Regions from separate parts of the Nocardioides sp. S5-5 genome, predicted to be linked through region 2. Evidence: riboswitches for the same ligand, from Rfam matches in the RefSeq annotation. Region 2 holds a riboswitch; each other region holds the start of a gene.
The links. Region 2 has a riboswitch for glycine ahead of gcvT (glycine cleavage system aminomethyltransferase GcvT). Riboswitches for the same ligand answer to the same signal wherever they lie in the genome.
Positions count from the first base shown of each region.

Region 1: it holds a riboswitch for glycine, as region 2 does, so the genes downstream of both, gcvP (aminomethyl-transferring glycine dehydrogenase) here and gcvT (glycine cleavage system aminomethyltransferase GcvT) in region 2, are expected to answer to the same signal.
Region 3: it holds a riboswitch for glycine, as region 2 does, so the genes downstream of both, gcvP (aminomethyl-transferring glycine dehydrogenase) here and gcvT (glycine cleavage system aminomethyltransferase GcvT) in region 2, are expected to answer to the same signal.

Region 1 is NZ_CP199913.1:2,501,602-2,508,290, reverse strand. It holds gene ACUP6Y_RS11820 (DUF881 domain-containing protein) at 1-324, shown strand, start outside; gene ACUP6Y_RS11815 (small basic family protein) at 321-653, shown strand; gene ACUP6Y_RS11810 (DUF881 domain-containing protein) at 646-1,401, shown strand; gene gcvH (glycine cleavage system protein GcvH) at 1,412-1,801, shown strand; gene ACUP6Y_RS11800 (FHA domain-containing protein) at 1,842-2,351, shown strand; gene ftsR (transcriptional regulator FtsR) at 2,365-3,096, shown strand; gene ACUP6Y_RS11790 (bifunctional nuclease family protein) at 3,128-3,598, shown strand; gene ACUP6Y_RS11785 (MerR family transcriptional regulator) at 3,740-4,339, shown strand; glycine riboswitch at 4,373-4,463, shown strand; gene gcvP (aminomethyl-transferring glycine dehydrogenase) at 4,546-6,689, shown strand, end outside.
Region 2 is NZ_CP199913.1:2,021,326-2,028,014, reverse strand. It holds gene ACUP6Y_RS09545 (5'-3' exonuclease) at 1-267, shown strand, start outside; gene ACUP6Y_RS09540 (endonuclease/exonuclease/phosphatase family protein) at 333-1,559, opposite strand; gene ACUP6Y_RS09535 (SDR family NAD(P)-dependent oxidoreductase) at 1,654-3,165, opposite strand; glycine riboswitch at 3,251-3,346, shown strand; glycine riboswitch at 3,347-3,448, shown strand; gene gcvT (glycine cleavage system aminomethyltransferase GcvT) at 3,502-4,620, shown strand; gene gcvH (glycine cleavage system protein GcvH) at 4,634-5,008, shown strand; gene ACUP6Y_RS09520 (L-serine ammonia-lyase) at 5,070-6,452, shown strand; gene ACUP6Y_RS09515 (diguanylate cyclase domain-containing protein) at 6,522-6,689, shown strand, end outside.
Region 3 is NZ_CP199913.1:184,871-191,559, reverse strand. It holds gene glyA (serine hydroxymethyltransferase) at 1-355, opposite strand, end outside; gene gcvH (glycine cleavage system protein GcvH) at 357-731, opposite strand; gene gcvT (glycine cleavage system aminomethyltransferase GcvT) at 761-1,876, opposite strand; gene gcvP (aminomethyl-transferring glycine dehydrogenase) at 1,913-4,765, opposite strand; glycine riboswitch at 4,809-4,900, opposite strand; glycine riboswitch at 4,901-5,006, opposite strand; gene ACUP6Y_RS00820 (MSMEG_1061 family FMN-dependent PPOX-type flavoprotein) at 5,050-5,739, opposite strand; gene ACUP6Y_RS00815 (PDR/VanB family oxidoreductase) at 5,732-6,688, opposite strand; gene ACUP6Y_RS00810 (hydantoinase/oxoprolinase family protein) at 6,685-6,689, opposite strand, start outside.

The DNA of each region.
Region 1 (6,689 bases), 480 kb from region 2:
GCGATCTCCGTCAACGGCCAGCGGCTCAACGCCCACGGCGGGATCACCAACGTCGGCGAGGCGATCGAGGTGAACGGCGTCGGGGTGGCGCCGCCGTTCACGGTGCTCGCCATCGGCGAGCGCCAGAGCCTCGCGTCCGGGTTCGCCGACAGCCAGGCCGGGCTGCGGTTCTTGAACCTGGCCCGGCAGTACGGCTTCGAGCAGAAGATGGACAATGTGGACGACCTGCATCTGCCTGCCGCGCCCGGCGCGCTGCAGCGGCTACGGTCGGCCGAGCAGAAGCAGACCAAGCCCCAGGGGCAGCAGGGAGGTGACGGGCCGTGATCGCGGTTCTCGGACTCGTGGTGGGCGTCGTCCTCGGCTTCGTGTTCCAGCCCGACGTGCCGCGCACGATCGAGCCGTACCTCCCGATCGCGGTGGTCGCCGCCCTCGACGCCGTCTTCGGCGCGCTGCGCGCCTACCTCGACGGGATCTTCGACGACAAGGTCTTCGTCGTCTCGTTCCTCAGCAACGTCGTGATCGCCGCCGGCATCGTCTACCTCGGCGACCGGCTCGGCGTCGGCGGCCAGCTCTCGACCGGCGTCATCGTCGTCCTCGGCATCCGGATCTTCACCAACGTCGCCGCCATCCGCAGGCACATCTTCCATGCCTGACCAGGACGCCGAGCGGAGCCCCGTCGACCAGGGTCCCGTCGACCGGCTCCGGGCGGCGCTGCTGCGCCCCTCGCGCCGGCAGCTGGTCGCCGCGGCGCTGCTGGCCCTGCTCGGCTTCGGCGCCGTGACCCAGGTGCGCACCGCCGGCACCGACGACACCTATGCCGGCCTGCGCGAGCAGGAGCTGATCGACCTGCTCAACGGCCTCGCCGGGACCCGCCAGCGGACCGAGACCGAGATCGACCGGCTCGAGGAGGTCGCCGGCGGACTGCGCGACGATTCCTCGAAGCGGCAGACCGCCATCGACCAGGCCGACGCCGAGGTCGACGACCTCAACATCCTGGCCGGCCTGGTACCGGTCACCGGCCCGGGCCTGCGGGTCACCATCGAGGAGCAGGACGGCCGGGTGCGGCTCGGCTCCCTGCTCGACACCATCCAGGAGCTGCGCACCGTCGGTGCCGAGGCGATCGAGATCAACGGCGCCGTGCGGGTCGTGGCGCAGACCTCGTTCACGGAGTCCGACGGCGGGTTCGTCGTCGACGGGGAGCGGATCGAGGCGCCGTACGTCGTGGTGGCGATCGGCGAGCCGGGCGCCCTGGCCAACGCGATGACCTTCGCGCTCGGCCCCAAGAAGCAGCTCGAGGAGGACGGCGCCGTGGTGGCCGTCCAGCAGCTGCGCACGGTGGACATCGAGTCCGTGGTGCGACGCGACGAGCCTTCGTATGCCGTTCCGGACCAGGGGCAGTAGCCTTCGGGCCATGACGAACCCCGCGGACCTGAAGTACACCGTCGAGCACGAGTGGCTGCGGCAGCCGGGCGAGAGCGCCGGCTCGGTGCGGGTCGGGATCACCGACTACGCCCAGGACGCCCTCGGCGACATCGTCTACGTCTCGCTCCCGGAGGTAGGTGCCGCCGTCACCGCCGGTGAGTCCTGCGGCGAGCTCGAGTCGACCAAGTCCGTCAGCGACGTCTACGCCCCGGTGAGCGGCGAGGTCGTCGCCGTCAACGAGGCGCTCGACGCCACGCCCGAGCTGGTCAACAACGACCCGTACGGCGCGGGCTGGCTCTTCGAGGTCGTCCCCGCCGACGCCGGCGCCCTCGAGGGGCTGCTCGACGCTGCCGCATATGAGGCCCAGCTCGACAACTGATCCGGTAGGTTCGTAGCAGACCCACCGTGAGGAGCAACTGATGCCGTTCTGCACCGCCTGTGGTCGGCAGAACCCCGATGACGCCCGCTTCTGCTCGCAGTGCGGGAACCGCCTGGTCGCCCCTGAGCCGGCGCCTGTGACCGACGCCACGGCGACGATCCAGTTCGGCGGCGGAGCCGCCGGCGTCGAGACGTCCGACCGGGCCCTGAGCCCGGTCGACGCCGCGGCCGTCGACGCGCTGCCGGTCGGCCACGCGCTGCTCGTCGTCCAGAAGGGACCGGGCTCGGGCAGCCGGTTCCTGCTCGACGCCGACGAGGTCAGCGCCGGTCGCCACCCGGAGAGCGGCATCTTCCTCGACGACGTCACCGTCTCTCGCCGGCACGCGGTCTTCCGTCGCGACGGCGACAGCTTCACGGTCGAGGACGCCGGCAGCCTCAACGGCACCTACGTCAACCGCGACCGGATCGAGAAGGTCCAGCTCAAGGACAGCGACGAGGTCCAGGTCGGCAAGTACCGACTGGTCTTCTTCGCGGGCCACGAGAGCGTCTGAGGACGGTCGCAGGATGACTGCTGCCGTCGCTCGGGGCGAGCGGGAGCCACGGCTCAACATCGGCCAGGTGCTCGACCGACTGCGCGCCGACTTCGAGGACATCAGCATCCCCAAGATCCGCTTCCTCGAGGCCGAGGGGCTCGTGAAGCCGGAGCGCACGCCCGCGGGCTACCGCAAGTTCTCCGAGGCCGACATCGAGCGGCTGCGCTACATCCTGCGGATGCAGCGCGACCACTACCTGCCGCTCAAGGTGATCGGCGAGCATCTCGACGCCATCGACCGGGGCCTGACCCCGCCGGAGCCGGAGCCGGTCGTCCCGACCGTGCCGACCGTCGCGCTCGGGGCCGACGGGCTGCCCGCGCCCGAGTCGTTCCGCCGCACCGACCGGCTGCGGCTCTCGCGCAAGGAGCTGGTCAAGGTCGCCGAGATCGACGAGGACCTGCTCGCGCAGCTCGAGTCCTTCGCGCTGATCAGCCCGTCGCCGACCGGGCACTACGACACCGACGCGCTGGTGATCGCCCAGACCGCGCGCGAGCTGGCCGACTACGGCATCGAGCCGCGACACCTGCGCGCCTTCCGCTCCGCCGCCGATCGCGAGGTCGGGCTGATTCAGCAGGTCGTCACGCCCCGCAAGGGCCGCGACGCCGGGGCGAGCGCGCGTGCCGAGGAGGCGGTCAGCGAGATCGCCGCGCTGTCGGTGCGACTGCACGCCACCTTGGTGAAGGCGGGCCTGCGCCGCATCTGAGTCCGCACCCCCGACGCAGTAGGCTGGACGCATGCGCGAGGTCGACGTGATGGGTGTCCGGGTGGAGATGCCCTCCAACCAGCCGATCGTGCTGCTGCGGGAGGTGGGCGGTGAGCGCTACCTGCCGATCTGGATCGGCGCCGTGGAGGCGACGGCGATCGCCTTCGCGCAGCAGGGCGTCGTCCCCCCGCGGCCGTTGACCCACGACCTGATGAAGGACGTGCTCACCGCGACCGGGAACGAGCTGAGCGAGGTCCGGATCACCGACGTGCGCGACAACGTCTTCTACGCGACCCTGGTCTTCGCCTCCGGCGTCGAGGTCAGCGCCCGACCCTCCGACTCGATCGCGCTCGCGCTGCGCACCGGCACGACCATCTACTGCTCCGACGACGTACTCGCCGAGGCCGGGCTCGCCGCGCCGGCCGAGGAGGAGGACGAGGTCGAGGCGTTCCGCGAGTTCCTCGACCACGTCTCGCCCGAGGACTTCGGCGCCGAGGGGTGAGTCTCAGCCTCAGGGTGAGGGTTTTCGGCGACACGCCCGGTCACGTCTTTGACCGGCCCGACACCCCGGCCGTACCGTGAGAGAGTCGAAATGACAGCAGTGCAATCCCCCCTTGCCTGAAGCGCCCGACCTGGAGGATCCGTGAACGAGCAGCAGCCCGAGAAGGTCGGCCAGGACGTGACCGCGGCGACCGCTGCCGCGCAGGAGCAGGGTCTGCTGTTCACCGATGACGTCTCGCCTCTGCCGAGCGACCTCGGCTACCGCGGCCCCACCGCCTGCAACGCCGCCGGCATCACCTACCGCCAGCTCGACTACTGGGCCCGCACCGGCCTGATCGAGCCGAGCGTGCGCGGAGCCAAGGGCTCCGGCTCGCAGCGTCTCTACAGCTTCCGCGACATCTTGATCCTCAAGATCATCAAGCGGCTCCTCGATGCCGGCATCTCGCTGCAGAACATCCGCACCGCGGTCAGCCACCTGCGCGAGCGCGGCACCGACGACCTCACCCAGGTCACCTTGATGAGCGACGGCGCCTCGGTCTACGAATGCACGAGCAACGACGAGGTCATCGACCTGCTGCAGGGCGGACAGGGCGTGTTCGGCATCGCGATCGGCGGTGTGTGGCGCGAGATCGAGGGCACGCTGGCCGAGCTCCCGAGCGAGCACGCCAACGAGTCGGCCCCGGCCACGCCGATCACCGGAGACGAGCTCGCCGCCCGTCGTGCGGCGCGCAACGTCGGCTGACGGGTCGTCGTACCTGTAGGCTGTAGCCGCTGTTGATGCCGCACGGGAGAGTCAGGTCCCGTGCCTGCGCCGAAGGGGCAATCCCTCCCCGGAACCTCTCAGGCGCCAGGACCGTGTGGAGCAGGCGACTCTGAAGGTGCAGTGATGCGCTGACAGAGGGGGAGGGCTCGATCGATGTCGACCCCACCCCAGGAGCACGCCTAGCCATGAGCGCCCCCTTCGTCACCCGTCACATCGGCCCGGACGACACCCAGGTCGAGACCATGCTCGACCGTCTCGGCCACGCCTCCCTCGATGCGCTGATGGACGCGGCCGTCCCGAAGTCGATCCGGTCCACCGACCCGCTGGGACTGCCCGCCGGCGTCGACGAGGAGACGGCCGCGGCCGAGCTGCGGGCGCTGGCCGGCGCGAACGTCCCCGGTGAGTCGATGATCGGTCTGGGCTACCACGCCACCGTGACCCCGGCGGTGATCCGGCGCAACGTGCTCGAGGACCCGAGCTGGTACACCGCCTACACGCCCTACCAGCCGGAGATCTCCCAGGGCCGGCTCGAGGCCCTCATCAACTTCCAGACCATGGTCGCGGACCTGACGGGCCTCCACACCGCCGGGTCGTCGCTGCTCGACGAGGGCACCGCCGCGGCTGAGGCCGTGGCCCTGGCGCACCGCGCACTCCCCAGGAACAAGGGGGCGAAGGCGCACGGCCCGTTCGTCGTCGACGCCGACGCGCTGCCGCAGACCATCGACGTGGTCGCCACCCGTTGCGAGGGCCTCGGCATCGAGATCCTGGTCGCCGACCTCTCCGCGGGGCTGCCCGACGGCGACGTCTGCGGAGTGCTGGTCCAGTACCCGGGCGCCTCCGGCCGGGTCGCCGACCTGAAGCCGCTCGTCGACGCCGTCCACGAGCGCGGCGGCCTGGCCGTCGTCGCGGCCGACCTGCTCGCGCTCACCCTGCTCGAGGCCCCCGGCACCCTCGGCGCCGACGTCGTCGTCGGCTCGGCCCAGCGCCTCGGCGTCCCGCTGTTCTACGGCGGCCCGCACGCCGGCTTCATGGCGGTGCGCGAGGGTCTCGAGCGCCAGCTGCCCGGGCGCCTGGTCGGCGTCTCGGTCGACGCGGAGGGCCGTCCGGCGTACCGTCTGGCACTGCAGACCCGCGAGCAGCACATCCGCCGCGACAAGGCGACGTCCAACATCTGCACCGCCCAGGTTCTGCTCGCCGTCACCGCGGGCATGTACGCCGTCTACCACGGTCCCGAGGGACTGCGAGCGATCGCAGGGGACATCCACGACCTGGCCCGCCGCGCCGCCGCCTCGCTCGCGGCCGCGGGCGTCGAGGTCGTCAACGACTCCTTCTTCGACACCCTCACCGTCCGGGTGCCGGGGCGCGCGGAGGCCGTCGTGGCCGCCGCCCGCGAGGCGTCGATCCACCTGCGCATCGTCGACGCCGACACGGTCGCCGTCGCCTTCGGCGAGACCGCGGGGGAGGCCACCCTGGTCGCCGTGCTCGGCGCCTTCGGCGTGTCCGCCGTGTCGGCGGAGGGGGACGCGGGGCTGCCCGAGGACCTCGAGCGCACCACCGGGTTCCTCACCCACCCGGTGTTCAACACCCATCACAACGAGACCTCGATGCTGCGCTACCTGGCGCGGCTCTCGAATCGCGACTACGCGCTCGACCGCGGCATGATCCCGCTCGGCTCCTGCACGATGAAGCTCAACGCGACCACCGAGATGGAGCCGATCTCGCTGGCCGGGTTCGCCAACCTGCACCCGTTCGCGCCGGCCGCGGACGCCGACGGCTATCGACAGCTGATCGACCAGCTCGAGGGCTGGCTCGCCGAGGTGACCGGCTACGACCGGGTCTCGATCCAGCCCAACGCCGGCGCCCAGGGCGAGTACGCCGGCATGCTCGCCATCCGCAACTACCACCGGGCCAACGGCCAGGGCCAGCGCGACGTCTGCCTGATCCCGTCCTCGGCCCATGGCACCAACCCGGCCTCCGCGGTGATGGCCGGCATGAAGGTCGTGGTGGTCAAGGCCGCCGACGACGGCACCGTCGATCTCGCCGACCTGCGCGCGAAGTGCGAGCAGCACGCCGAGACGCTCGCCGCGATCATGGTCACCTACCCCTCGACCCACGGCGTCTACGAGGAGACCATCACCGAGCTGTGCGACCTGGTCCACGAGCACGGCGGCCAGGTCTACATCGACGGGGCGAACTTCAACGCGCTGCTCGGCTACGCCGCCCCTGGCAGGTTCGGCGGCGACGTCTCGCACCTCAACCTGCACAAGACGTTCTGCATCCCCCACGGCGGCGGTGGCCCCGGCGTCGGCCCGGTCGCGGTGCGCGCCCA
Region 2 (6,689 bases):
ACCGGCGCGCGGCGTACCGGCGCGACGGTGCTCAAGCGGCTCTCGGCGCCGGGCGCGCGCGACACCTACGAGTTCAACCTGCGGATGATGGCCGGGCGCACCGACCTCGACCTGGGCCTGACCCCCGACGTCCCGGGTACGCCGGGCCTGCTCCCCCTCGACATCGCCCGGGTCGAGCGCGTGGTCGGCCACCTCGACATGGAGGCGACCACGGCACTCGCGCTGCGGGTGCTCACGGGCGACCCGGCGTCGGTGCCGCGCGGCTGAGACGCTGGCGAGGTGACCGACGCCCAGGACGCCCCGGTCCAGGGCCTCACCGGGCGCGGTGCGGATCAGGGCAGGTACAGGGTCGCCCGGACCGGGTTGTGGTCGGAGGCCATCGGGGTGGCGTAGCGACCGCCCGCCAGGACCGCGATGTTCTCCCAGCTCGGCACGGTGATGCCCGGCGAGACGAAGATCCGGTCGACGTGGGTCGGCCAGGTCGTCGAGCGCGGCGGGTCGGCCTTGAAGGCGTGCGCGGAGTTGAGGTACGGGTAGGTCAGGTGGGCGGCGACGTCGACCGAGTCGGCGTACCCGGCACCCTCCATGACCAGGCGCGGGGTGTCGGTCTGGCCGCGGCGGTCCAGGCCGCGGTGGGAGTTGAAGTCGCCGAGCAGGATCGTCGGCACCCCCGGGAACGCGCCGTTGACCCGGCCGAGCACGTAGGCGGTCTCCTGCTGGCGGGTGCCGTCGGACTTGCCGTCGCGCAGGTGGACCGCGGCGACCGCGACCTGCTTGCCGGTCGCCCGGTGCTGGACCAGCGCGTGGCAGAACCCGTGGTTGCGGTCGCCGAACCTGGTGAAGCGGGTGCCCTTGCTGTTGTGCTTCGGGTCGACGACGGCGTACGCGCTGGAGCGGACGTAGGCGGTCTGGCTGAACAGCTTGCGCTTCTTGCTCTTCTGGGTCTGGCAGGCCAGCGTGTAGCCGCGCTTCTTCATGACCTTGCCGATCCAGCGCTTCTTCTTGCCGTACTTGTGGGCGAGGTGGCCCTCGACGAACACCATGATGTCGGCGTTCATCCGGTCGATGTCGGCGACGACCTTCTTCTGCCGCTTCTTCCACTTCCAGCCGCCGTTGCAGTTCTTCTTCGATCCGCAGGCGACGTTGAACGTGGCCGCGGTGGTCGCCAGCGCGGTCGGCACGACGGCGCGGGACATCGGCGGCGTCACCTTGCAGGCCCGCGGACTGCCCGCGCCACCGGCGTTGGTCATCAGCGCGAAGCAGTACGTCGTGCCGGGGGCCAGGCCCGGCACGGCGGTGCGCGTGCCGGAGACCGCCCGGTAGACCATCTGGCCCGCCAGGATCGGCTCGCCCTCACCCTTCAGCGCGTAGACGTCGTAGGCCGACGCGCCGGGCGCGGCGTCCCAGTCGAGGGTGATCGTCACGGTGCCGTCGGGCTGCACCGCCTGCCCGGAGACCCAGGGAGCGCTCGGGCGGGCGGCGGCGCCCGCGGGCGAGAGCGCGGACAGCACGCCGAGCGCGACGGCGAGAACGGTCAGGAGGCAGAGCAGACGACGCATGGGCTCTACTTTCTCGCAAAGGGACGCCACATGCAGGTCGATCCCCAAAATGGGTGATGACATACCGGTCGGATCGGGATCCGGGACCGGCAGCTCACCAGGGCGAGGGCTCGTAGTCCTTCACGAAGCAGCCGTACAGGTCCTCCCCCGCCTCGCCACGCACGATCGGGTCGTAGACCCGGGCCGCGCCGTCGACCAGGTCGAGCGGCGCGTGCCAGCCCTCGGCGGCGATCCGCAGCTTCTCGTGGTGCGGTCGCTCGTCGGTGATCCAGCCGGTGTCGACGGCCGTCATCAGGATCCGGTCGGTCTCGAACATCTCGCCCGACGAGGTGCGGGTCATCATGTTGAGCGCGGCCTTGGCCATGTTGGTGTGCGGGTGCCCGGCGCCCTTGTAGCGACGGGAGAACTGGCCCTCCATCGCCGAGACGTTGACGATGTACGCGCGGCGGGCGCCGTTCTGGACGGCGGCCCGCAGCGCCGGGCGCAGCCGGGAGTTGATCAGGAAGGGCGCGATCGAGTTGCAGAACTGCACCTCGAGCAGCTCCAACGGGTCGACCTCGTCGAGCACCTGGGTCCAGGAGTTGTTGTCCTGGATGTCGGGGATCAGCCCGCCGGCGTCGATCGCGGTGCCGGCCAGGTGCTGCTCGAGCGAGGCGCCGCCGGCCTTCAGCGCGAGCGCGGTCATCGAGGCGGCATTGTGGGCCGCCAGCGCCGCCTCGGCCGACTCCCCCTCGTGGTGGGCGACGGCGTGGTCGGCCAGGGCGCCGGCGATCGCCGCCGGGTGCGCCTCGGAGATCCGGTCGAAGGCCACCATCTCGGGCAGCTCGATCCCGGTGGGCAGCGGCGCCAGCTCGCCCTCGGTGAGGTGCGTGTAGGCGCCCGGCAGGCGTCGTACGGTCTGGCACGCGTTGTTGATGATGATGTCGAGCGGGCCGTCCGCGGCGACGTCGTCGGTCAGCGCGATGACCTGGGTGGGGTCGCGCAGGTCGATGCCGACGACCTTGAGCCGGTGCAGCCACTCGGCGGAGTCCTCCATCGCGGCGAACCGGCGGACGGCGTCCTTCGGGAACCGGGTGGTGATCGTGGTGTGCGCGCCGTCGCGGAGCAGGCGCAGCGCGATGTACATGCCGATCTTGGCGCGACCACCCGTGAGCAGCGCGCGCTTGCCGGTGAGGTCGGTGCGCTGGTCGCGCTTGGCGTGGCTCATCGCGGCGCAGCGCGGGCACAGCCAGTGGTAGAACGCGTCGACCAGGGTGAAGTCCTCCTTGCAGATGTAGCACCCACGCGCGGTGAGCAGCTCACCGGCGAACGCGCCCTGCGCGGTGGAGACCAGCGGGATGCCGGCGGTCTCGTCGTCGATCCGCATCGGCGAGCCGGTCGCCGTCCTCTCGATGACGTCCTGGTCGTGACGCTGCCGCTCCAGCCGGATCTCGGCGCGCCGCTGCTTCTTGATCAGCTTGTACATGTACGACGCCGCCCGCTTCATGGTGCGCACGTCCTCGTGCTCGGGGTCGAGCAGCGGGACCTGACGGAGGACCTTGAGGGTGATCGCGAGCTCGTCCGGGTCGATCCCGGTCAGCCGCTCGGCGGAGTCGGGGCGAGGCACCGCCCGATGGTACGGGGACCGGCCGCCGGATGCCGTATGCTCGCCCCACGCCATGACCGGCGTCACAACTGAACATCGCGCCGTTCGAACCCCGGCGGGAGAGTCCCAGTCCCACGAGGACGGGCGCCGAAGGAGCAAATCTCCCCAAGAATCTCTCAGGCCCCCTGACCGCCGGGACGAGGCGAACTCTGGAAAGACGGACCGGACCCACCGGCCCGCACCCACGGTGCAAGCCGCCCGACGGGCGGTGAAGCTCTCAGGTAGCGATGACAGAGCGGGGAGGCAGCCCAGCCACGCGCGCGGCACACGCCGTGCGCTCCACGAGGAAGCCTCCCGATGACCACACCTTCCGTGACCCCACGGCTCACTCCGCTCCACGACGTCCATATCGCCCTCGGCGCGTCGTTCACCGACTTCGCGGGCTGGCAGATGCCGGTCCGCTACGGCTCGGAGAGCGTCGAGCACCGCGCCGTGCGGACGACGGCCGGGCTGTTCGACCTCACCCACATGGGCGAGATCGAGCTGACCGGCCCCGGCGCGGGCAACGCGCTGGACCACGCGCTGGTCGGCCGGCCGTCCGCGATCGGCGTGGGCCGGGCGCGCTACTCGATGATCTGCGCCGAGGACGGCGGGATCATCGACGACCTCGTCGTCTACCGGCTCGCCGAGGAGCACTACCTCGTCGTCGCGAACGCCGGCAACGTCGCGGTCGTCGCCCCCGAGCTGGTCGCCCGCGCCGGGGGGTACGACGTCACGGTCCGGGACACGTCGGCGCACTGGGCGCTGCTGGCGGTCCAGGGCCCCGCGTCCGCGGAGATCCTGTCCGGGCTGACCGAGCTCGACGTGCCGTCGCTGAGGTACTACGCGATCGACGCCGGCACGGTCGCCGGCATCGACGTGCTGCTCGCCCGCACCGGCTACACCGGCGAGGACGGCTTCGAGGTCTACTGCAAGCCGGGTGACGCCGCCGCCGTCTGGGAGGCGCTCAGCACGGCCGGCGAGGCACACGGCCTGGTCCCCGCCGGACTCGCCTGCCGCGACACGCTGCGCCTCGAGGCCGGGATGCCGCTCTACGGCCACGAGCTCGACCGGGCCACCACGCCGTACGAGGCCGGTCTGGGCCGGGTCGTCGTCCTCGACAAGCCCGAGGGCTTCGTCGGCCAGGCAGCGCTCGCGAAGCGCAAGGCGGAGGGCCCCCAACGGGTCCTCGTCGGCCTGGCCGCCACCGGTCGCCGCTCCCCGCGCGCCGGCTACCCGGTCCTCGACCCGGCCGGCGGTGCCGAGGTCGGCGTCATCACCAGCGGGTCGCCCTCCCCCACGCTGGAGAGGCCGATCGCGATGGCCTACGTGCCGGTCGCCCTGTCGGCGGTCGGCACCCGACTCCAGGTGTCGCTGCGCGGCACCCTCGAGGACGCCGACGTCGTCGAGCTCCCCTTCTACACCCGCAGCCGCTGAGCAGGAGAACCCCATGAGCAACCCCACCCACCTCCGGTACACCGCCGAGCACGAGTGGATCGCCGTCGACGGCGACACCGCCAAGGTCGGCGTGACCGCCTATGCCGCGGACGCCCTCGGCGACGTCGTGTACGTCGACCTGCCCGCCGTCGGCACCGCCGTCACCGCCGGCGAGTCCTGCGGCGAGCTCGAGTCGACCAAGTCGGTCAGCGACCTGTACGCCCCGGTCACCGGCGAGGTGGTCGAGGTCAACGACGCCGTCGACGCCGACCCGAGCCTGGTCAACAGCGACCCGTTCGGCCAGGGCTGGCTGTTCGTCGTCAAGGTGACCGCGACCGGCGAGCTGATGGACGCGGCGGCCTACGACTCCCTGATCGCCTCGACGTGACAGCGGGGTCCATGCGGGCGGCTGTACCGTCGAATCATGGAACGCAGGAGCGAGTGACCCGATGGCGCTGAGCGTCTTCGACCTCTACTCCATCGGCATCGGGCCGTCGTCGTCCCACACGGTCGGCCCGATGCGGGCGGCGCGCACCTTCGCCACCGGCCTCGCGGTCGACGGGGAGCTGCCGCGGGTCGCGCGGGTGCGGGCGGAGCTGTTCGGCTCGCTCGGCGCGACCGGGCACGGCCACGGCTCGGTCAAGGCCGTGATCCTCGGGCTCGAGGGTGACGACCCGGCGACCACCGACACCGCGACGTACGACGCCCGGGTGGCCGCGATCCTCGAGCACGAGCAGCTCCGGATCGCCGGCGAGCGGGCCGTCCGCTTCGAGGCCGACGACGTCGTCATGCACCGCCGCCAGTCGCTGCCCGCGCACCCGAACGGCATGGTGTTCACGGCGTACGACGCCGAGGGCGCCGAGCTGCGCGCTCGCACCTACTACTCGGTGGGCGGCGGCTTCGTGGTCGACGAGACCCAGGTCGGCGCGGACCGGGTGGTCGTGGACGACACGGTGCTGCCGCACCCGTTCACGACCGGCGGCGAGCTGCTCGCCGTGTGCCGCGAGGCCGAGATGAGCGTCTCCGACGTGATGCTCGCCAACGAGCTGACCTGGCGCACCGAGGCCGAGGTGCGGACCGGGCTGCTGGAGATCTGGCGGGTGATGGCCGCCTGCATCGAGGAGGGCTGCCACCGCGAGGGCGTCCTCCCGGGCGGCCTCAAGGTCCCCCGTCGCGCACCCGAGCTGCATGCGAAGCTCTGCGCGGCCGGCAGTCAGGATCCGCTCGACGTCATCGACTGGGTCAACCTGTTCGCGCTCGCGGTCAACGAGCAGAACGCCTCCGGCGGCCGGATCGTGACCGCGCCCACCAACGGCGCCGCCGGCATCGTGCCCGCGGTGCTGCAGTACTGGGTGCGCTTCGTCGCCAGGGACCTGACGCCCGAGCAGGTCGACGACGGCATCGTCCGGTTCCTGCTGACCGGCGCCGCGATCGGCATCCTGGCCAAGATGAACGCCTCCATCTCCGGCGCGGAGGTCGGCTGCCAGGGCGAGGTCGGCTCGGCCTGCGCGATGGCCGCCGGCGCCCTGTGCGAGGTCCTCGGCGGCTCCCCCGAGCAGGTCGAGAACGCCGCCGAGATCGGCATCGAGCACAACCTCGGTCTCACCTGCGACCCGGTCGGCGGGCTGGTCCAGATCCCCTGCATCGAGCGCAACGCCATCGCCTCGGTCAAGGCGATCAACGCCGCCCGGCTCGCCATCCACGGCTCCGGAGCCCACAAGGTCAGCCTCGACAAGGCTCTCAAGACGATGCGCGAGACGGGGCGCGACATGAAGACGAAGTACAAGGAGACCTCACGCGGCGGCCTGGCCGTCAACGTGATCGAATGCTGACTGCTTGGGTCGTCGTCCCTCCTGCCGATGTGCCCCGTGAGAGCCGTCGACGAGAGGGGAGCACGAGCCGTGGCACGACGCGTCTCCAAGGCCATGCTGCCCGGGCCCGGGTTCGCGGTGGCGTACGCGCTGGCCATCCTCGCCGGGCGGGCGACCCGGGTGGAGGGCAGCGAGGTGTCGCTCGTGTGGCCCGCCGCCGCGGTCGCCGTGCTCTGGGGGCTGCACGCATCCGGCCTC
Region 3 (6,689 bases), 1.8 Mb from region 2:
GGCCGAGGATCGTGTCACCCGGGTCGAGCAGCGCGAACATCGCCGCGGCATTGGCCTGGGCACCGGAGTGCGGCTGCACGTTCGCGAAGTCGGCACCAAAGAGCTCCTTGACCCGATCGATCGCCAGCTGCTCGATCACGTCGACGTGCTCGCAGCCGCCGTAGTAGCGGCGGCCGGGGTAGCCCTCGGCGTACTTGTTGGTGAGGACCGAGCCCTGCGCCTCCATCACGGCGACGGGCGCGAAGTTCTCGGATGCGATCATCTCCAAGGTCTCGCGCTGCCGACGTAGCTCGGCGGAGATCGCCGCGTGCACGTCGGGGTCAAAATCGGCCAGGCTCTGGTTCAGGCTGGACATCTCAGAGTCCTCGGATCAGCGCGGCGTAGGCCGCGGCGTCGAGCAGCTCCGCGGTCGCGGTCACCTTGACCACGAACAGCCAGCCGTCGCCGAAGGGGTCGCTGTTGACCAGGCTCGGGTCGGCGTCGACGTCCTCGTTGACCTCGACGACCTCGCCCGTCACCGGCGAGTAGAGGTCGCTGACGGACTTGGTGGACTCGAGCTCGCCGCAGGTCTGGCCCGCGGTGACCGTGTCGCCGACGGCCGGCAGGTCGACGTACACGATGTCGCCGAGGGCGTCGGCGGCGTAGGCCGTCACGCCGACGCGCGCGGTGTCGCCGTCGAGGGCGACCCACTCGTGCTCGGCGGAGTACTGGAGGTTCGTGGGGTTGCTCATCGGGTGCTCCTGATTTCGGTAAGGGTGGGTCAGCGGGAACGGGTGTAGAACGGCAGCTCGACGACGTCGGCGTCCTCGAGGGAGCCGCGCAGGGAGACGGCGACGCGGGTGCCGGGTACGGCGAGGTGCGGGGGCACATAGGCCATGGCGATCGGCTTCTCCAGGGTCGGCGACGGGGCGCCGCTGGTGACCTCGCCGACCTCGGCGCCGGTCGCCGGGTCGACGACCGGGTAGCCCGCGCGCGGCGAGCGGCGGCCGGTCGAGACGAGGCCGACGAGCACGCGCTCCGGGCCCTCCTCCTTGCGCTTCGCGAGCGCGTCCCGGCCGACGAAGCCGCCGGGCTTGTCGAGGACGACGACGCGGCCGAGGTTCGCCTCGTACGGCGTGGTGTCGCGGCTCAGCTCGTGGCCGTAGAGCGGCATGCCCGCCTCGAGGCGCAGGGTGTCGCGGCAGGCGAGGCCGGCGGGGACCAGGCCGTGGGCCTCCCCCGCCTGCGCCAGCGCGGCCCAGACGGCAGGGGCGTCGGCCGGGCGGCAGTAGACCTCGAAGCCGTCCTCGCCCGTGTAGCCGGTGCGCGCGAGCAGCACCTCGACTGCGCGGTCAGGGGCAGCGAGCGTGCCGGCGTCGATGGCGTAGTACTTCAGCGACGGCACGTCGAGCTCGGTCAGCGCGGCGATGATCGCGGCGGACGCGGGCCCCTGGACCGCCAGCAGCGCCCAGTCGGCCGACGTGTCGCGGACCGTGACGTCGTACCCCTCGGCGCGGGCGGCGATCTCGGGCGCCACGACGGCGACGTTGCTGGCGTTGGCGACGACGAGGTAGTGCTCCTCGGCCAGGCGGTAGACGACGAGGTCGTCGATGATGCCGCCGTCCTCGGCGCAGATCATCGAGTAGCGGGCCCGGCCGACGCCGATCGCCGACGGGCGGCCGACGAGGGCGTGGTCGAGCGCGGCGCCGGCGCCCGGCCCGGTCAGCTCGATCTCGCCCATGTGGGTGAGGTCGAAGAGGCCCGCGGTCGTGCGGACGGCGCGGTGCTCGGCGAGCTCCGAGCTGTAGCGGACCGGCATCTGCCAGCCGGCGAAGTCGGTGAAGCTCGCCCCCAGGCCGGCATGGACCTCGTGCAGCGGGGTGGTTCGAGAGGACACGGCAGTGCTCCTAGGTGGTGGCGTGGGTGGGGTTGGTCAGTTCTCGAAGTCGGCGATCGGCGGGCAGGAGCAGACCAGGTTGCGGTCGCCGTAGGCCTGCTCGATGCGGCGCACAGGAGGCCAGTACTTGCCGGCCGGCGTGCCGGCCGGGAAGACCGCCTCCTCCCGCGTGTACGACGCCGTCCACTCCTCGACCAGGCAGGCGGCCGTGTGCGGGGCGTGCCGCAGCGGGCTGTCCTCGGCGGTCCAGCGGCCGCTGGCGACGGCATCGATCTCGGCGCGGATCGCGACCATCGCTGCGACGAACCGGTCGAGCTCGGCGAGGTCCTCGGACTCGGTCGGCTCGATCATCAGCGTGCCCGCGACCGGGAAGCTCATGGTCGGGGCGTGGAAGCCGTGGTCGATGAGCCGCTTCGCGACGTCGTCGACGGAGACGCCCGTCTCGGCGGTGAGCGGCCGCAGGTCGACGATGCACTCGTGCGCGACGAGTCCGTTCTCGGCGGTGTAGAGCAGCGGGAAGTGAGGAGCGAGGCGGTGGGCGAGGTAGTTGGCGCCGAGCACCGCCGTCTGGGTCGCCCGGCGCAGCCCGTCGGCCCCCATCATCCGGCCATAGGCCCACGCGATCGGCAGCACGCCCGCCGAGCCGTAGGGCGCGGCACTGATCGGCCCGATGCCCGCGCGCTGCTCCGGGACCGGGTGCAGCGGGTGGCTCGGCAGGTACGGCGCCAGGTGGGCCGCGACCGCAACGGGACCGACGCCCGGGCCGCCGCCACCATGGGGGATCGCGAAGGTCTTGTGGAGGTTGAGGTGCGAGACGTCGCCGCCGAACTCCCCCGGGCGCGCGATGCCGACCAGCGCGTTGAGGTTGGCGCCGTCGACGTACACCTGGCCGCCGTGGCGGTGCACCAGGTCGCACAGGTCGGTGATGCCGGTCTCGTAGACGCCGTGGGTGGACGGGTAGGTCACCATCACGGCGGCGAGCCGGTCGGCGTGCTCGGCGCACTTCGCGGCCAGGTCGTCGAGGTCGACGGTGCCGTCCTCGCGGGAGGCCACGACGACGACCCGGAAGCCGGCGAGCACCGCGGAGGCGGCGTTGGTGCCGTGGGCGCTGGAGGGGATCAGGCAGACGTCGCGCTGCGCCTCGCCGCGGTCGTGGTGGTAGGCGCGGATGGCGAGCAGGCCGGCGAGCTCGCCCTGCGAGCCCGCGTTGGGCTGGATCGACACTGCGGCGTACCCGGTGATCTCGGCCAGCCACTCCTCGAGCTGCTCGACGAGGACGCGGTAGCCGGCGACGTCCTCGAGCGGGGCGAGCGGGTGCATGTCGGCGAAGCCGGGCCACGAGATGGGCTCCATCTCCGCGGTGGCGTTGAGCTTCATCGTGCAGGAGCCGAGCGGGATCATCCCGCGGTCCAGCGCGTAGTCCTTGTCGGAGAGCGCCCGCAGGTAGCGCAGCATCGCGGTCTCCGAGCGGTGCCGGTGGAAGACCGGGTGCTCGAGGAAGGCCGAGGTACGACGCACCGCCGCCGGGATCCCGGTGCCCACCTGGACCATGACGCCACCATCGGTCCGCGGCTCGACGGCGTCGACGACGGACGCGACGTGGTCGGCGGTGGTGATCTCCGAGCAGGTGATGCCGACGTGGGTGTCGTCGACCGGGCGCAGCAGGATGCCGGCGGCGCGGGCCCGGGCGACGACGGCCGCGGCGTCCGCGACCTCGACGACGAGGGTGTCGAAGAAGTGCCGGTTGACCCGGCGCACGCCGCGCACCTCCAGCTCGGAGGCGATCTCGGCGGTGCGCGCGTGGACCTGCCCGGCGATCCGGCGCAGGCCGTCGGGGCCGTGGTGGACGGCGTACATGCCGGCGGTGATCGCCAGCAGCACCTGCGCGGTGCAGATGTTGGAGGTCGCCTTGTCGCGGCGGATGTGCTGCTCGCGGGTCTGCAGCGCGAGGCGGTACGCCGGCTGCCCGGACGCGTCGATGGAGACGCCCACGAGCCGTCCGGGCAGGTGCCGCTCGAGGCCCTCGCGGACGGCGATGAAGGCGGCGTGTGGACCGCCGTAGAACATCGGGACGCCGAGGCGCTGGGTGGAGCCGACGGCGATGTCGGCGCCCATCTCGCCGGGCGGGGTGAGCAGGGTGAGCGCGAGGGGGTCGCAGGTCACGGCGACGGACGCACCGCGTGCGGCGGCCTCGGCGGCGATCGGCCGCAGGTCGCGGACCTCGCCCGAGCAGCCGGGGTAGGACGCGAGCAGGCCGAAGAACTCACCGTCCGGGAGGGGCGCGTCGAGGTCGACCAGCTCGACCTCGAGGCCGACGGCCTCGGCCCGGGTGGCGAGCACGGCGAGGGTCTGCGGCAGCGTGTCCGCGTCGACCAGCACCCGCGGGAACCTCGACCGCGACGCGCGGCGCATCACCATGATCGCCTCGACCACCGCGGTGGCCTCGTCGAGCAGCGAGGCGTTCGCGGTCGGCAGGCCGGTGAGGTCGCCGACGACGGTCTGGAAGTTGATCAGCGCCTCGAGCCGGCCCTGGCTGATCTCCGGCTGGTAGGGCGTGTACGCCGTGTACCAGGCCGGGGCCTCCAGCAGGTTGCGGCGGATCACCGGCGGCGTGATCGTCGGGTGGTAGCCGCAGCCGATCATCGCCACGCCGACGTCGTTGCGTCCCGCCAGGACGGCGAGCTCGGCCAGGGCCTCGGTCTCGCTCGCCGGTGCGGGCAGCCGCAGGGGCTCGGGCGAGACGATGCCGGCCGGTACGGCGGCGGCCATCAGCTCGTCGAGGCTCGCGTAGCCGATCTCGGCCAGCATCTTCGCCTGCTCGGAGGCGTCGGTGCCGATGTGGCGCTCGCTGAAGGAGGCGCTTGAAGGGGTGGGGTCGTTCGAGGACACGGAGGCTCCCGTCGTCGAGGGTGCGTGCACCCTGCTTCGCTTGCCTCCCCGCTCTGTCATGGGTACCTGAGAGCTTCACCGCGTGAGCGGCTTGCACCGTGGGCGCAGGACATGGGTCCTGACTTTCCAGAGTTGCCTCGCCGAGCAGTGATGGGGCCTGAGAGTTTCTCGGGGAGAGTTGCTCCTACGGCGCCCCGTCCCGACCCATCGGGTCAGGCGAGGGCTCTCCTGCTTCGGCTTCGAACGGCCGATATGGAGTTGTCTTGGTGCGCCTGGCGCGGTCGTCAGAGGTCGGCCACGTAGCTGTGCGCCAGACCGTCGGTCAGTTCCGACGTCGTAGTGGTCACCGCGGATCGCTCGGTGTTGCGAAGGGAGAACACGTTGCTGCTCATCACCACGTCGGCGGGGTTGACTTGCGCGGCGGGGTCCCAGAGACGGGATCGGATGAGCGCCTTCCCGCAGTGGAAATAGTTCTCTTCGACCTCGACGATGAGCACAAGTTTAGGTACGCGGCCGTCCGCCTCGTGCTGGTGACGGAGGTGAACGTCGTCGGTGACGAATGCCTTTCCGTTGACTCGCAAGGTCTCTCGCATCCCTGGGACGAGAAAAAGCATGCCGATCTCGGAGTTGCACGCGAGGTTCCTGAAGCTGTCGGCCAGAGCGTTGCCCGAACGATCTGGGAGGCTGAGGGTGGCGTCGTCGAGCACCTTCACGAAGCCCGGACCGTCTCCCCGAGGGCTGGAGTCAGCTCCCTTGGCTCCGTGAGTTGCTAGGCAAACGAACGGAGCATGTGCGATGAAGCGCTGGGCCGTCAGACCCAGGTCCCGATCAATCTTGTCTAGCACGGGAGCGTCGGGGGTACCCAGCACATCACAGACCTCCTGGACGCTGAGCCGGCGGACCCGGTCGAGGAGGGAACGGGCGGAGGGGCGCACTGCCGACCCGGAGGCCGGAGTCACGTTGAGCTCAGACATTGAGACTTATCTCTCTGCCGAGGGCGCGCGACACGCACACCATCATGGTGCGGCCTGTTTCCTGTTGTTCGCGGGTCAAGACGTCGTCGCGGTGCTCGGGGCGCCCGGCCAAGATCTCGACTTCGCAGGTTCCGCAGACTCCGGAGCGACAACTCGCGCTGACGGGGATGCCGGCTCGCGCCAGTCCGTCGAGTAGGGAGGTATCGGCGTCGACGTTGATGGTCCGTGCGCTCTTGATCGCCCGGACGGTGACCGCGCGATTCACCTGTGGCGGACGCGGCCGAGGCTTGAACCTCTCCACGTGCAGAGAGGAGGGCGACCGTCCGGACCGGGTGACGACTTGTTCCACCGCTACCAGCAATGGCTCAGGTCCGCAGCAGATGAACGCGGCGTCCGTGTCGGCACCCGCGATGATGTCGTCGAGTGGAAGGTGACCGGTTTCGTCGAACGGCCAGTACCGCACGCGGTCGCCGAGGTCTCCGAAGGAGTCGGCGAAAGCCATGGAGCTCCGATTGCGGCTGCCGTAGTCCAAGGTCCATCGGATTCCGGCAGCCTCCGCGGCTCGGATCATCGGGATGATCGGAGTGATGCCGATGCCGCCGGCGATGAAGACGAGCGCCTCCGACTCCGGGAGTGCGAAGTTGTTGCGCGGCGAGCTCATAGTGACGATCTGCCCGGGCCGTAGGAAGTAGTGAACGTATTCGGAGCCTCCGCGGCTCAGCGGGTCCAGAAGGACGGCGATGCGGTAGGAGTTGTACGTAGCGTAGGACTCGATGAGCGAGTACTGACGCTCGACCCGGTTCGGTAGTACCAGGCCAATGTGGGCCCCAGGCTCCCAGGCTGGCAGGTCGCCGTCCAAGCCTCGCAGGAGGACGGAGACGACGCCTTCGGCCTCGTATCGAAGCTCCTCGACCCGCACACGGAGAAACGTGGTCGGGCTGCCGGTCACG